2 regions of the Halobacillus trueperi genome follow, and region 1 is predicted to be linked to the other one. Evidence: a T-box and tRNA genes for the amino acid it is inferred to sense, from the RefSeq annotation. Region 1 holds a T-box; the other holds one or more tRNA genes.
What was found. The T-box of region 1 lies ahead of leuS (leucine--tRNA ligase). A T-box ahead of a tRNA ligase gene usually reads a tRNA of that ligase, here a tRNA-Leu.
Positions count from the first base shown of each region.

Region 2: it has a tRNA-Leu gene. The T-box ahead of leuS (leucine--tRNA ligase) is inferred to sense a tRNA for this amino acid. The anticodon was not compared.

Region 1 covers NZ_QUAE01000023.1:2,025-6,249, forward strand. Annotated here, with positions in the region: gene leuS (leucine--tRNA ligase) at 1-1,356, opposite strand, end outside; T-box leader at 1,408-1,622, opposite strand; gene mnmM (tRNA 5-(aminomethyl)-2-thiouridylate-methyltransferase MnmM) at 1,750-2,325, shown strand; gene DYE48_RS18040 (tetraprenyl-beta-curcumene synthase family protein) at 2,512-3,588, opposite strand; gene DYE48_RS18045 (alpha/beta hydrolase) at 3,609-4,225, opposite strand, start outside.
Region 2 covers NZ_QUAE01000021.1:287-4,096, reverse strand. Annotated here, with positions in the region: partial or broken gene DYE48_RS17505 (ISL3 family transposase) at 475-1,677, opposite strand; gene DYE48_RS17500 (hypothetical protein) at 1,883-2,101, opposite strand; tRNA gene DYE48_RS17495 (tRNA-Leu) at 2,211-2,292, opposite strand; tRNA gene DYE48_RS17490 (tRNA-Cys) at 2,302-2,375, opposite strand; tRNA gene DYE48_RS17485 (tRNA-Gly) at 2,434-2,508, opposite strand; tRNA gene DYE48_RS17480 (tRNA-Gln) at 2,517-2,591, opposite strand; tRNA gene DYE48_RS17475 (tRNA-His) at 2,618-2,693, opposite strand; tRNA gene DYE48_RS17470 (tRNA-Trp) at 2,707-2,777, opposite strand; tRNA gene DYE48_RS17465 (tRNA-Tyr) at 2,795-2,880, opposite strand; tRNA gene DYE48_RS17460 (tRNA-Thr) at 2,900-2,975, opposite strand; tRNA gene DYE48_RS17455 (tRNA-Phe) at 2,980-3,055, opposite strand; tRNA gene DYE48_RS17450 (tRNA-Asp) at 3,081-3,157, opposite strand; tRNA gene DYE48_RS17445 (tRNA-Met) at 3,233-3,309, opposite strand; tRNA gene DYE48_RS17440 (tRNA-Val) at 3,354-3,429, opposite strand; tRNA gene DYE48_RS17435 (tRNA-Glu) at 3,436-3,510, opposite strand; tRNA gene DYE48_RS17430 (tRNA-Ser) at 3,520-3,612, opposite strand; tRNA gene DYE48_RS17425 (tRNA-Asn) at 3,616-3,690, opposite strand; rRNA gene rrf (5S ribosomal RNA) at 3,702-3,810, opposite strand, start outside.

The sequences.
Region 1 (4,225 bases):
CGTTTTCGGAAGTTCGACAGGTAGTTCATCTTCTTTGACTGCGGTAATCGATCCGTCTTCCCAGTGGATGACAGGAATCGGCTCACCCCAATAGCGCTGACGGCTGAAGAGCCAGTCACGAAGGCGATAAGTCGTTTGTTTCTTACCTTTACCGTTTTCTTCAAGCCATTGGATCGCTTTTTCGATCGCTTCATCTTTCCCAAGACCGTTCAAGAAGTCAGAGTTGATGTGCGGACCATCCCCTGTGTACGCTTCTTCCTCGACATTCCCACCCTCTACGACTGGAATGATTGGAAGGTCAAATTTCTGAGCGAACTCAAAGTCTCTTTCATCATGAGCAGGGACCGCCATAATGGCACCACTGCCGTAGCTCATCAATACATAATCAGCCACCCAGATTGGAAGTTTTTCACCATTGATTGGGTTGATCGCATAAGAACCAGTGAATACCCCTGATTTATCCTTAGCCAAATCTGTACGCTCAAGATCACTCTTGTTTTGAGCTTTTTCGATATACGTAGATACGGCATCTTTCTGTTCAGATGTGACGATTTCATCGACCAGTGGATGTTCTGGCGCGACAACAGCATAAGTTGCACCGAATAATGTATCTGGACGAGTGGTAAACACATCGAAAGATTGGTCAAAACCATCAATTTCAAAAGTGACCTCTGCCCCTTCTGACTTTCCGATCCAATTTCTTTGCATATCTTTAATGCTCTCCGGCCAATCCAACTCTTCCAAGTCTTCAAGAAGACGATCTGCATAAGCTGTAATCTTCAGCATCCACTGCTTCATCGGGCGACGTTCTACGGGGTGATCTCCTCGTTCACTACGACCATCGATAACTTCCTCGTTGGCAAGAACCGTACCAAGAGCCGGACACCAGTTCACGGCAACTTCGTCAATATAGGCCAGACCTTTTTCATACAGTTTCAAAAAGATCCATTGCGTCCATTTATAATAATCAGGGTCTGTCGTATTCACTTCTCGATCCCAATCATAGGAGAAACCCAGTTCTTGTATTTGCCGACGGAAGGTGTCGATGTTTTGTTTTGTAAATTCTTCAGGATCATTTCCTGTATCCAGTGCATACTGTTCTGCTGGAAGCCCGAAAGCGTCCCAACCAATCGGATGAAGCACTTCATATCCTTGCATACGCTTCATACGAGAAAGGATGTCTGTAGCGGTGTATCCTTCCGGGTGTCCAACGTGTAGACCTGCCCCTGATGGATAAGGGAACATATCCAATGCATAGAATTTCTCTTTGTCTGAATAGCTGTCTGTCTTGAACGTCTTTTCTTCAAGCCAGTATTTTTGCCATTTCTTTTCAATGGTCTTATGATCAAAAGCCATTTCATTGCCTCCTCATAATCTCTCTAAAAATATAAAAAGCCCCTCATCCCAGTATGGGACGAGAGGCTTGATTCCCGCGGTACCACCCAAATTAACACATATGTGTTCAACTTGATGTCAATAACGGCGACCACACCGGCAGAAACTACTCGGGTTCACTTCTGCGACATCCAAGGCGAGTTCATGATTTCCAAGGACAGCTTCCACCAGCCGCTGCCTCTCTATCACTTGAAAGAATCATTACTACTCCTTTTCAACGTCATGCTATTATAACCGTATATTAATGAATGAAAACAGCTTTGTCAAGCGGCATCCGCTCAGTGGATCGTCCTTCTACAAGAAAGGACTGTTCGTGCTACAATACTAAAGAACAATACAATTGGAGGATGCTACATGACGATTGAACGAATTTTAGACTATGCCCATTCTTTGATGAAAAAAACGATAGAACCTGGAGATGCCGTAATAGATGGAACGTGCGGCAACGGTCACGATACTGCCTTTTTAGCTGAACTTGTCGGAGAGCAAGGACATGTGTATGCCTTTGATATCCAGGAAAAAGCCATTACAAACACCAAAAAGCGTTTATTAGAACATGGGCTTGCAAACCATACGAGCCTTATCCATGATTCCCATGCACACGTACAACAATACCTAAAAGACAAAGATCAAAACAACATATCCGCAGCCATTTACAATTTAGGTTATTTGCCAGGCAGTGATAAAAGTGTGGTGACCAAGCCTGAAGGGACGATCCAGTCGCTCGAAAACGTACTAGCTACATTAAAAAAAGGGGGACTGGTGGTTTTAGTGGTATATCATGGACACCCCGGGGGAGCTGAAGAGAAAGATGCCATCCTGGAGTATGTGTCAGAGTTAGATTCCAAACACTATCAAGTCCTTCATTACGGATTTATCAATAAGAAGAGAACACCCCCTTTTATCTTAGCTATCGAGAAACTTTCATAAGAACCAAAGCGCAAACAATCCGGGAGATACGAAACGCATAAGTCAAACAGGTAGAAGATCAACTTTCCTCCCGCAAGACTGGATGGGCTATATAGCAAGTAGCAAATCTCTCTAGCAAACATCGCTCCCCAGGATGTTCACACCTCGGAATTTTATAAGTCCCTATGAAAAGAAAAGCCTGGTCGGTTATATTTCCCGCCCAGGCTTTAATTTATGATACATTTTTGTATTGTAATAAAAGAATGTCGCTTTTTTGCCACTCACTTTCAACATTTCTTTCACAAAGCTTTTAGCATTTGAAAGCTTGCCTACTTTACGATCAGCTAAATACATCCCAACCAGCCCTTCATGGATCATTTGGTGAAAAGGTGCATCTGGAAGCCTTTGTATTTCCTCGTGTGTCCTTTCAACAAAATACCGGAAACGATTCTTCATTTGTTCCTCATGAGCATAGTAAGCACAGAAATTCAAATCTCCCTCTTTTTCATCTTCTTCTTGATCAATGTAGTAATCAAGCAAGATATGTAACCCCTGCATATATGGAAAATAACTACTTTCAATTTGATTGGATAACGTTGCATCCATCTTTCCACTCAACGTATAGGAAACAAGACAAAAAATTCCTAAAGTAGATCCCGTACATGCCGAAAATTCATACCAGCTAAGCTCTGGCCATTCTTTTTGATAGCGCTTGAACCAATTTTGTAGTCTTGGAATTCTTTCATTTTCGATTACATGCTTATGAACTTGCAGATCACCATATAACTTACCTAACTTTATCGCTTGTTGCTTGACGGTGTGATAGTCTTCCGCCTCGAAAAGAACTTGTTGACACGTTTTCACAAGGTCATGGAGGTATCCCCCATCATCCTGCTCCTCACGATATTGGTAATAATCTTGTAATGGGTTACCTGGTGTCAAGGCGTCGATCATGGATTCATGCAGCATGCGGAAATCGTCAGGATCCATGGAGGTGCTCCGGTCACAAAGGTTGTCCAAGTAGTCACTGATGGTTTGATAAGCAACGATGAAGCGAATCGCCCTTTTATCGTTGCCACGGGAGAGAACAGAATAAATAGATCCCCCTTCACAGTGAAACGTCTTTTCTTCGATACTCGCCAATGCTTGACTTCTGAGTTCTTCGTCAGGAATCAATTTCGCCCTTTCAATCCAATAAGACAATTCATTATGAACAGCAGGAAAAACATTTCGATACACTCTGTACATCAAAAGAATGGCGTTGCCTGGAACTGCACGTGTCAAAAGAAATCCTCCTTTCCCGTTTACTTTAGATGATCCTCTAAAAAGGAATGCGTATGTTGATAGACATCTTTCCATTCCGGCTCATTATAAATTTCATGATAAAGACCCGGCCATTGTTTATATCTTTTTTCTTTTATTTGAACTCGGTCAAACCATTCAGCTGTCTTCTCTATTTTCACCATATAATCGTCTTCGGCCTGCATCAGTAATAATGGGATATCAGGAAAGCGTTGAATATCAGAGAACGCTTCTCTCGTCGCTTTTTGAAATTCACGATACCAGCGAATAGAGACTTTATCAATAATCAAAGGATCTTGTTGAAACTCTATAATTTTATCCTTATTACGTGTGATGTATTCGGGATCTTGAGGAGCCTTGATTCTTAATGATGGAAATAAAGTGTTTAAAATATACGACACGACTTCCAAGGGCAGACTCGCTTTTTTCAGAAGTCCTAATGCAGGAGAAGAGAGAATGACGCCATCTACCTTTGGTTGAGCAATCTCCATCGTCCTCACAACCGCAAGGCCCCCCATACTATGACCCATTAAAAATATTTTCTTACCGGGGTCCGCCTGTTGGACCCACATCATAATGGTATTGACATAATCCTGAAAAGAACGGATGTGCCCACTCT
Region 2 (3,810 bases), on a different contig from region 1:
TCTCCTATTTGTTGCATTTCTAAATAATATGCTGGAGTTACTGTTTAGAGAAGAGTAAATAGGGTTAAGATTGTATTCGTATTACAATTTTACCTCTAAAGGTAAGTTTTAACAAGTCATGAATATTAACTCAACCTTACTAGTATTTACCCTCCTGCAAGTTATCCTAAGCTTGATTTTACCTATTCCCGTTCTCTCCATCCTTTCCATCCCTCCTATAAAATATGCAATGCTTGATAAAGCCTCTAAATAGCAGCTATATGTTTAGTCTTAAAATGGGAACAATTACTTTATATTGTTAGTTTATTTACGGCGATAGTTGCATGACTTGTACGAAAAGTATTCTCATATTATTCCAGAAACGTTGAATACGTAATCTCAAAGTTCATGGGCGAAATAGTCGAACCTCATAACGATAATGGATAAAAAAAGGTTCTACGTCAATTGTTGGGGTGGGAAGCCTGTTCCCACTCCTTATCCTACTTGAAAGTCTTTTAATTCTTTGAATTGATGATGCAGTAATACCTTAAATCGAAGGCGATCATATCTTCTAAATCCAAACGCAATCCGTTTAATGACTTAAGTTTGATTGTTCAACCCCTCAATAAAACCATTGCTGTAATTGAAGGAAAAGCTATTCAGCACTTCAACTTGCCAATTCTTCAGGGTCTGAACGGCCTGATTGAACTCTATTAAACCACTGGCTTTCACTTGTTCGTAATACCTATATAGCGATGCTTTTACTTCGTGAATCGCTGTTGTTCCGTTTCGTTTCGCTGCCTCAAACCAGCTTCGGAATGCTTTCCATAAGCGGTACGTAAATACTCTGACATACCTAAATACCTTTCCAAATGCCAATGCTGCTTTTGACTTAAGCGGTCATACGATTTATAAAAGATATGCTTCATACGTTTACACTTTTTGCGATCGTACTCATGAAATTCCTTCTGTACTCTGCGGCGCACTTTTTCTAAAGCCCAATAAATGTATCGACAAAAGTGAAAGAGATCGGCGACAATTATCGGATCTCCCAGTGCTTTTTGAACAGCTGATTTAAAGGAATGACTCATTTCCATAATCACAATTTGGACGTTTTGCCCTTTTGATTGAAGGTATTGTTTGACCGTTTTTACGGACCGATCCGGCAAGATGTCCAACGGTTCACCTGTGTACCCGTCTCCTATAATGACTTGATATTTACCGGCTTTCGTATCACCTTTGTATTTATCGATCGCAATCACTTCAGGTAACTTATCCAACTTCTTCAACATCGGCGCTGAAACCTTATCAAAGCGACGCATGGCGGTGGTTTGGGATGTGCGGAACTGGGCAGTTGTATCTTTGAAATTCATGCCCTGGATCACTCGAAGCCCCAGCGCTTGGTTCCACTCTTTCGTGTGTCACTGATAACGCTCGACAATGGGATTAGACTCCGCAAATTGCTTCCCACATACACAGGCATAGCGGCGTTGCCTATAGTAAAGATAGGTGGAGCGTTCAAATAATTTGAGGTGCTGAACCTTTTGAATACGGTAATCATGGACATTAGAGGTCGTTTCTCTGCATTGAGGACATGTGTGTACGTGTTTCGGAATCTAACACACCAGCTCTTTCTTCCATTTGAGTTACCTTAACGTCTTCTAATCCTGGTAATATCATGTTAAAATGCATGTGCATACAACTCCTTGCTTGCTTGTTTCTCGACAATTCAAGTGTAGTAGACAAGGAGCTTGTGTGCATTTTTTATGCCGAATTTTCTAAGACCCTAACAAATATTGTAGAGCCAAAAAAAAGCGACCCCCCTCGAAATCCGGGGACGGTCGTTTTCGTTTACTTATTCGATTCCATTCTCGATGACGTATCTATCTTCGCATTCCTTCGCCTAGTCATGACCGTTTCCCCGTTCCGTAACGTAAATATATTCGCCGTCTTCGGATGAACCGATATGGCCGACGCCTTCAACGAAATACAGATCGATAAAGTCTGCCCCATCCTCTTCGCTCATGAAATTAAAAAGTCGCTCGGTTAGTTTCGCATACTTTTCCTCTAGTCCGTGAATAACGAATTCCTCTATAAATTGATCTTGCGTTAGTTTGCGCATGTAATCATTTCCCTTCGAAATTAATTCGCAAGGGGGCAAACACTACGCACGATCCATTTTATATACGAAAAAAGACGCCCCGAAGGACGTCTCTTAACCATTTCATTAGTACCGGTGGCCGGGGTCGAACCGGCACTCCGTGAGGAACACGATTTTGAGTCGTGCGCGTCTGCCAATTCCGCCACACCGGCATGTGTCTATGGAGGCGGCAACCGGAATCGAACCGGTGATAAAGGAGTTGCAGTCCTCTGCCTTACCGCTTGGCTATGCCGCCATATCACGTTCAATTACGATTGTATCATATTCAAGTTCGATTGAATATGTGATTTTTTTGGAGCGGGAGACGGGATTCGAACCCGCGACCCCCACCTTGGCAAGGTGGTGTTCTACCACTGAACTACTCCCGCAATTAAAGTGGCTGGGCCAGCTGGATTCGAACCAGCGCATGACGGTACCAAAAACCGTTGCCTTACCGCTTGGCTATGGCCCAATATATATGTTTCTTTATCGATATAATGGGGCGGCTGATGGGAATCGAACCCACGAATGCCGGAACCACAATCCGGTGCGTTAACCACTTCGCCACAACCGCCATAATTGAAAAGCAGGGGTAGTAGGAATCGAACCCACATTGACGGTTTTGGAGACCGTAGTTTTACCATTAAACTATACCCCTATTTGATTGAAAATAAATGGTGGAGGGAGTAGGACTCGAACCTACGAACCCGATGGGAGCGGATTTACAGTCCGCCGCGTTTGGCCAACTTCGCTATCCCTCCACGCTGAAAAACTTTCAGATGGTGCCGGCCAGAGGACTTGAACCCCCAACCTACTGATTACAAATCAGTTGCTCTGCCAGTTGAGCTAGGCCGGCTAAATGGTGGCTCGGGACGGAATCGAACCGCCGACACACGGATTTTCAGTCCGTTGCTCTACCGACTGAGCTACCGAGCCAAACTATGTATTTACTGATTTAAAGTGGCGGTCCGGACGGGACTCGAACCCGCGACCTCCTGCGTGACAGGCAGGCATTCTAACCAACTGAACTACCGGACCAATTTGGTTGTACTTGTTAGTACTACTATTTTCATTTAACTAGGATGATCATTCGACGTAGTGAAATGAATAATTTGGTTGCGGGGACAGGATTTGAACCTGTGACCTCCGGGTTATGAGCCCGACGAGCTACCAGACTGCTCTACCCCGCGATAATGTGAATTCTTTTAAGAACTCATGATATTGATTTTCGTTATGGTGGAGGATGCAGGGTTCGAACCTGCGACCCCTTGCTTGTAAGGCAAGTGCTCTCCCAGCTGAGCTAATCCTCCGATAAGTGGTGACCCGTACGGGATTCGAACCCGTGTTACCGCCGTGAAAGGGCGGTGTCTTAACCACTTGACCAACGGGCCAATGTTAGATGGCGGAGAGTGAGGGATTCGAACCCTCGAAACCGTGGTAACGGTTTACACGAATTCCAATCGTGCTCCTTCGGCCAACTCGGACAACTCTCCATATGGCTCCAACGGTAGGATTCGAACCTACGACCGATCGGTTAACAGCCGATTGCTCTACCACTGAGCTACGTTGGAATATTATTGAAACCTGGCGACGTCCTACTCTCACGGGGGTAAACCCGACTACCATCGGCGCTGAAGAGCTTAACTTCTGTGTTCGGCATGGGAACAGGTGTGACCTCTTCGCCTTCATCA